Regions from separate parts of the Streptomyces sp. NPDC046881 genome, predicted to be linked through region 1. Evidence: riboswitches for the same ligand, from Rfam matches in the RefSeq annotation. Region 1 holds a riboswitch; each other region holds the start of a gene.

Region 1 (2,253 bases):
GTTCAGCAGCCGCTCGGCCGACTCGCCGAAGGCGAGCCCGAATCCGCCCCACAGGACGGCCTGGATGGCCAGCGCGGACAGCCGGAACCGCCACAGCAGGGTGGCCGGGAAGTCCCGCGGCACCTCGTTGACGGCCGGCAGGAACGCGTAGGCCAAGCCGACGGCGACGGCGAACGCGGCCACCGCGGCCACGGTCGCCCACCAGGTGCCCAGGGCGGGCGCCAGGCGTCGGCCGAGGAGGGTGGCGGCGACCGCCAGGAGGACGCCGAGCAGCATCATCAGGAAGTACAGGCCGGTCCGCTTGCCGATGGTGCCGGGGTCGCCGACCGACGGCGGGTTGGCCGGGTACTTCAGGAACGGCACGACGTACACGGTGAGCAGCGCGCAGCCGGACAGCAGCAGCGCCGTGGCGCGCGGACCGATCCGGCCGACCCGGCCGAGCGCGAAGCAGAAGGCGAGCGCGGCGATGCCGCCGAAGGCGACCCCGTAGACGAGGACGCCGGTGGCGAGGCCCGCGGTGGACTGGAGGGAGCGGGAGACGACTTCCGTCCCGTGCTCGTGGGAGTGGGCGTCCTCGAAGCCGATCGCCTTGTCGACGCTCGGCTCACCGAGGAAGTAGGCCGCGATCAGGGCGAGCACGCCGGCCGCGAGGCCGGCGAGCATGCCCCGTACGAGGAGGTTCCGTACGGTTGCGGAATTCATGGGCGGGCGGTGTCCCCTCGCGTCAGTGGCAGGGGAAACCGAGCAGATGGCGGGCGTCGTGCACCCACTCGTGGACGTCCGTGCCGTTGAGCACGGAGGTGGCGCCCTGCTCGGCGCCGACGAAGTAGAGCAGGACCAGCATCAGGATGCCGAAGAAGACCGCCCAGGGAGCTATCGCCTTCAGCGGCAGCTTCGCGGGGACGGCGGGAGTGGTGGCGGTCGGCTGGGCGACGGTCTGCGCCATGGCAGAACCTCCTCTGGGAATTCGCGTCCCATCTCGGTGGTGCACAGGACGACGGCCCCGGGTCTGACTCACGGGCACCCTCGCGGGGCCCGCACACAGTGGCGCGACCGTGCCGGACTCTCACCGGCTTCCGTTATGCCGTCGTCGATTTCGGACAGACCGTACCGCGGGATCGGAGCCCCGCCAAGACCGCCTCCGACCGGCGTGATCTTCCTCTCGTGCCGGGTGAACGGCCGTGTGCCCGGTGGGTCGGCGGTGGCGCGATCCGACCGGTCCGGCTCAGGGCTCCGCGCGCCGGCGCGGTGGGGTGAAGGCGTACAGGTCGAGGATGTCGGGCCGGGGAGCCACGCCCGGGCCACCGGCGCGCACCCAGGCGACGATGTCCTCGGTCGCGTCGGGGTCGTTGACCAGCCCGAGCCAGACCGGTCGCGCGCCGGCGGCCCGGCCTGCGGTGGAGGGTTGTACGACGATGACGTTGGCCTGGTCGCACACGTCGAGGCAGTCGGAGACGCGCACGGGCATCTCCGCCCGCAACCGCGCGGTCTGCGCCGCGTGATCGCCCGTCACCTTGGGGCTGCCGCAGCAGCAGTCCCGGCACACGACGACCCGGCACGGCACCGGTCCGCCCGCTGTCTTTTCCGTCGGCCTGTCGGGCATACCGCGCCGCTCCCCTCCCGGGGAGATCCGCCCCGGTGTCGCATGAGGAGGCGACCGCGTGAGTCTCCTGGCTCCCGGGTCGTCGCTCGTCCCGCCTTCCCACCCCGTCGGGGGCGGTGGCCTGCCGGAACTCGCTCACCGGTCACAGTGGCGGGACCGCGCCGGATTCGCACCGGCTTCCTCGGACCGCCGTCGCCTTGTGTCGCCGGTCATCATGTCATCACCGGTGGCGGCCCGTCACCCGGCCGCCGTGCGGCGGGTCTCCCGCGCGCGGTACGCCCGCGGGAGACCCCTCGTCACGGGGCGAGCAGCAGCACGTCCGTGCGGGACTTGGCCGCCTCGAAACGACGGGCGACGTCCTGCCAGTTGACGACCTGCCACATCGCCTCGACGAAGTCCACCTTCTGGTTCCTGTACTGCAGGTAGAAGGCGTGCTCCCAGGCGTCGAAGACCAGGAGCGGGGTGGAGCCCTGGCCGACGTTGCCCTGGTGGTCGTAGACCTGCTCCACGATCAGGCGGCCGCTCAGCGGCTCGTGGGCGAGCACGCCCCAGCCCGAACCCTGCGTGGTGGCCGCGGCCTTGGACAGCTGGGTCCTGAAGGCGGCGAAGGAGCCGAAGGACTCCTTGATCGCCTCGGCCAGCTCGCCCAC
Region 2 (2,253 bases), on a different contig from region 1:
GCACCGGGCGGTGCTCGACCCGGCCGCCGTAGGAGAGCGTCCCGCCCAGGCGGACGCCGAGGGCACCGGCGAAGGAGGCCTCCACAGGCCCGGCGTTGGGGCTCGGGTGCCGGTGCGCGTCGGCCTTCCAGGCGCGCAGGGCACCGCGCGGATCCGGTCCGGCCGCGGCGGCGAGCACGGCGGTCAGCCGGGCCCCCGGCCAGCCGGCGACGTCGTCGAGGCGGGCGGCGGCCCAGCCGAAGCGCCGGAAGCGGGGCGACCGGTGACCCACCATCGCGTCCAGGGTGTTGACCGCCCGGAACCCGAGCAGCCCCGGAACCCCGGCCACCGCACCCCACACGAGGGCGCCGACGACCGCGTCGGAGGTGTTCTCGGCGACCGACTCGACCACGGCCCGGGCGATGCCGTCGGCGTCCAGCGCCTGCGGGTCCCGGCCGCACAGGTGGGGCAGCCGCGCCCGGGCCGCCTCGACGTCCCCCGACTCCAGGGCGCGCCCGATCGTGCGGGCCTCCCGGGCGAGCGAGGTGCCGCCCACGACGGCCCAGGTGGCGGCGGCGGTCAGCGCGACGGAGGCGGTACGGGAGGGGCGTACGGTACGCGCGGCCAGTGCGCCGAGTGCGACGGCGCCGCCGGCGCACACGGCGGTGTGCAGGGCGCCCCAGCCGCGGTGGTCGTGCCACAACGCGCCTTCCGCGGCGCCCGCCGCCCGGCCGAACACGGCGACGGGATGTCCGCGGCGCGGATCGCCGAGAAGCAGGTCCCCGAGGACGCCGGCGGCGGCGCCGTACGCGTATGTGCGATCGGCACCCATCGGCTCAGCCGGCCGTGGGAACAGGAACGGGCCTGGTACGGGTCCTCGATCGGCAGCCGAGCATGGCGATATGTGTCCTCACTCAGGGTGTCCGCGCCCTGGTTCGACGTGAATCGGCGGTGAGAGTTCCTGGCTCCCGGGGTTCATTCCCCGGTGACAGTGGCGGGACCGCGCCGGATTCGCACCGGCTTCCTCTCCTGCCGCCGTACATGGCCTGGGCAGTCCACCACGTGCCCGGAACGGCCGTCAACCTGCCTTTGACCTGCGAGGGGAGAGTGTGCCGATCCCCACACCGCGGGGCGTGCGGGCCTGATGGGACAACGGCAGAGGCTCCCCTGCCCGACACGGGAAGGGGAGCCTCTCGGATGATCGGTCAGGCCTTGGCCACGATCAGGTTGATGCCGTACGCCACCGCCGCCGCGCACGCCGCGAAGCAGAGGTAGGCGCCGGTGACGGCGAGGCCGGCGGAACCGCCCTGCGCCACGGCCTTCTCACGGCGGTTCAGGCCCGCGATGCCGAGGGTGAACAGGGCCACCAGGCCCACCGTGACCACGAGGCTGACGCCGAACACGGAGCCCAGGGCTGCCCAGTCGATCTTCATAGTGCTTCCTTCGGTAACCGGGTGCTCGGGGTCAGACCGCGGCGGCCGGCGGGCTGGCCGGTTCGGCGGGGGCGGTGTTCTGCTGCGGGAACGCGAGGTCCAGCTCGGCGGCGACCGCGGCGGTGGGCGGCGGGATCACGGCGGCGATGGCGGTGGTGACCACACCGGCCGGCTCGTCGCTCTCCTCGACCACGTTGGTGTGGTCGACGACCTCGCGGCGGGAGATCTTCCAGATCGCGGCGCTCGCGGCGACGAGGAAGACGGCGACGACGGCGGTGCCCCAGTCACCCAGGCCGGTGACGGCCTCGGCACCCGCGCCGACCAGCGCGGCGGCCGGCAGGGTCAGCGCCCAGGCGACGAACATGCGGGTCGCGGTGGACCAGCGGACCACGCCGCCCTTGCGGCCCAGACCCGCGCCCATCACCGAGCCGGAGACGACGTGCGTGGTGGAGAGGGAGAAGCCGAGGTGCGAGGAGGCCAGGATGGCGGTCGCGGCGCTGGTCTGCGCGGCGAAGCCCTGGCGCGGCTCCAGGTCGGTCAGGCCCTTGCCCATGGTGCGGATGATGCGCCAGCCGCCGATGTAGGTGCCGAGCGCGATGGCCAGGCCGGCGGAGAGGATCACCCAGGTGGGAGGGTTGGAGCCGGGGGCGAGCGAGCCGCCGGCCACCAGGGCGAGGGTGATGATGCCCATCGTCTTCTGGGCGTCGTTGGTGCCGTGGGCCAGGGAGACCAGGCCGGCGGAGGCGATCTGGCCGACGCGGTAGCCCTTGCGGGTCGCCTCGCCGTCCGCGGTGCCGCCGATGCCGTAGGAGAACCGGGTGGCCAGCAGCGAGGCCAGGCC
Region 3 (2,253 bases), on a different contig from region 1:
GCCCGGTGGCGTCCCTCAGCCGGATCGGCACGGGCACGGCGTGCTGCCGGGCGAGCAGTTCGGTGAGCCGTACCAGGACGGCCGTCTTGCCCGTGCCGACGCCCCCGACGAGCAGGTACGGCCTGCGGGTCTCACGCTGCCGCAGCCGCTGGGCGATGACCCGGGCGATCTCCTCGCGGCCCACGATCTCGGCGATGTCGGGTCCGGCGGTGGGCACCAGCTTGCGGGGATGCCTGCGCGCCTTCACGAGGTAGCGCCGCTTCGTCCACCAGTACCAGAAGAACAGGAAGAGGGCGGCGGCGATCGAGGCGGTGAGGACCGGACCGACGAAGCGGAGGATGACGTCGAATCCGCCCTGGTTGTCCTGGTTCGCCTTCCGCCACTTCTCGAACTCCGTCGTGTGGTGCGAGACCAGGATGTACACGCCCTCCGCGACCCACGCGAGGACGGCGAGCGCGGCACCGGCCCAGACGACCCGGAGGGTGTTGGTGTACGAGGCCCATCTACGCCACTTCCGGGGACGGGTGGTGTCGTGCCGGGCCTCCAGCCTGATGGTCAGATAGTGCCAGTAGGCCAGGAAGGAACCCCTGACCCGGCGCCACACCCGCCGGGGGTACAGCGTCGCCATCGGCGCGTTGCGGGGGCGCTGTTTGCCCGGCGGGTGACGGACGATCCTCGTCATGGTGCGTTCTCCTTCCGAGACCGGCTCTCGGCACGGAGGACCCCGCGGGCACCTACTTCCATGGAAACACGCACCGTCCGCCCCGCAACCCGGCAAACGGCCTCCGACACCGGACCGGCACAACATCTGGGGGTGCCACGGGAACCCGGCACTAGATGTATGCTCGTGATCGCTGTCGCCGCAGGGGAATCCGGTGCGAGTCCGGAACTGTCCCGCAACGGTGTACCTGCGTGTTCCCGCACGCCTGTTGAGTCCGAGGACCTGTCGGCAGCACACCCGGACGTCCGGTCCGGGTGGGTTCTGAAACGTCCGGGCCTCGTGGAGTGGGCCGGTGGACGCGACGCCGTGCGCGCTCGTGGCTGCCCCCTGCCCTCCGCCGGGCCCCCGTGCCGAGCGAGGGAGAGCCCCACGTGACCATCGCGCCAGCCGACCCGGCTTCAGTCAGCGAGCTGGAGACCGACGGTCCCGGTACCGCACTGCTGCGGACCCTGACCGAGCTGACCGCCGACCTGCCCGACGCCGACCCGGGCCGGATCGCCGCCGCCGCGCTGCGCGGCCGGTCCGCGCGGGCCGACGAGGCGGAGCTGCGTGAGCTGGCCACGGAGGCGGCCGCCGGCCTGATCTCCGAGGACCCCGCGTACTCGAAGCTGGCCGCCCGGCTGCTGACGCTCACCATCCGGGCCGAGGCCGCCTCGCAGGGCGTCACGTCCTTCACCGAGTCCATCGCGGTCGGCCACCGCGAGGGCCTGGTCGCCGACCGCACCGCCGAGTTCGCGCGTCTGCACGCCGAGCGGCTCGACGCGCTGGTCGACGCCTCCGCCGACGACCGCTTCGGCTACTTCGGCCTGCGCACCCTCCACAGCCGCTACCTGCTGCGCCACCCGATCACCCGCAAGGTCGTCGAGACGCCCCAGCACTTCATGCTGCGCGTGGCGAGCGGCCTCGCCGAGGACGACACGACCCGCTCGGTGGACGAAGTCGCGGCGCTGTACGGCCTGATGAGCCGCCTGGACTACCTGCCGTCCTCCCCCACCCTGTTCAACTCCGGTACGCGCCACCCGCAGATGTCGTCCTGCTACCTGCTGGACTCGCCGCTGGACGAGCTGGACTCCATCTACGACCGCTACCACCAGGTGGCCCGGCTGTCGAAGCACGCCGGTGGCATCGGCCTGTCCTACTCGCGCATCCGCTCGCGGGGTTCGCTGATCCGGGGCACGAACGGGCACTCCAACGGCATCGTGCCGTTCCTGAAGACCCTGGACGCCTCCGTCGCCGCGGTGAACCAGGGCGGCCGGCGCAAGGGCGCCGCCGCGGTCTACCTGGAGACCTGGCACTCCGACATCGAGGAGTTCCTGGAGCTGCGCGACAACACCGGCGAGGACGCCCGCCGCACCCACAACCTCAACCTCGCGCACTGGATCCCGGACGAGTTCATGCGCCGGGTCAACGCCGACGAGCAGTGGTCGCTGTTCTCCCCCGCCGACGTCCCCGAGCTGGTCGACCTGTGGGGCGAGGAGTTCGACGCCGCCTACCGCAAGGCCGAGGCCGCCGAACTGGCCAGGAAGACGCTG

Evidence for each region. Region 1 has a riboswitch for cobalamin ahead of ABZ923_RS32925 (CbtB-domain containing protein). Riboswitches for the same ligand answer to the same signal wherever they lie in the genome.
Region 2: linked by a shared signal. The riboswitch ahead of ABZ923_RS09420 (cobalamin biosynthesis protein) and the one ahead of ABZ923_RS32925 (CbtB-domain containing protein) in region 1 are both predicted to bind cobalamin.
Region 3: linked by a shared signal. The riboswitch ahead of ABZ923_RS29120 (ribonucleoside-diphosphate reductase subunit alpha) and the one ahead of ABZ923_RS32925 (CbtB-domain containing protein) in region 1 are both predicted to bind cobalamin.

Annotation. Positions count from the first base shown of each region.
Region 1 covers NZ_JBEYXJ010000101.1:25,298-27,550, forward strand. The annotation lists gene ABZ923_RS32920 (CbtA family protein) at 1-702, opposite strand, end outside; gene ABZ923_RS32925 (CbtB-domain containing protein) at 725-946, opposite strand; cobalamin riboswitch at 983-1,124, opposite strand; gene ABZ923_RS32930 ((2Fe-2S) ferredoxin domain-containing protein) at 1,226-1,603, opposite strand; cobalamin riboswitch at 1,664-1,786, opposite strand; gene ABZ923_RS32935 (superoxide dismutase) at 1,900-2,253, opposite strand, start outside.
Region 2 covers NZ_JBEYXJ010000013.1:44,386-46,638, forward strand. The annotation lists gene ABZ923_RS09420 (cobalamin biosynthesis protein) at 1-811, opposite strand, end outside; cobalamin riboswitch at 912-1,054, opposite strand; gene ABZ923_RS09425 (hypothetical protein) at 1,185-1,412, opposite strand; gene ABZ923_RS09430 (inorganic phosphate transporter) at 1,444-2,253, opposite strand, start outside.
Region 3 covers NZ_JBEYXJ010000077.1:37,817-40,069, forward strand. The annotation lists gene ABZ923_RS29115 (ATP-binding protein) at 1-682, opposite strand, end outside; cobalamin riboswitch at 832-966, shown strand; gene ABZ923_RS29120 (ribonucleoside-diphosphate reductase subunit alpha) at 1,093-2,253, shown strand, end outside.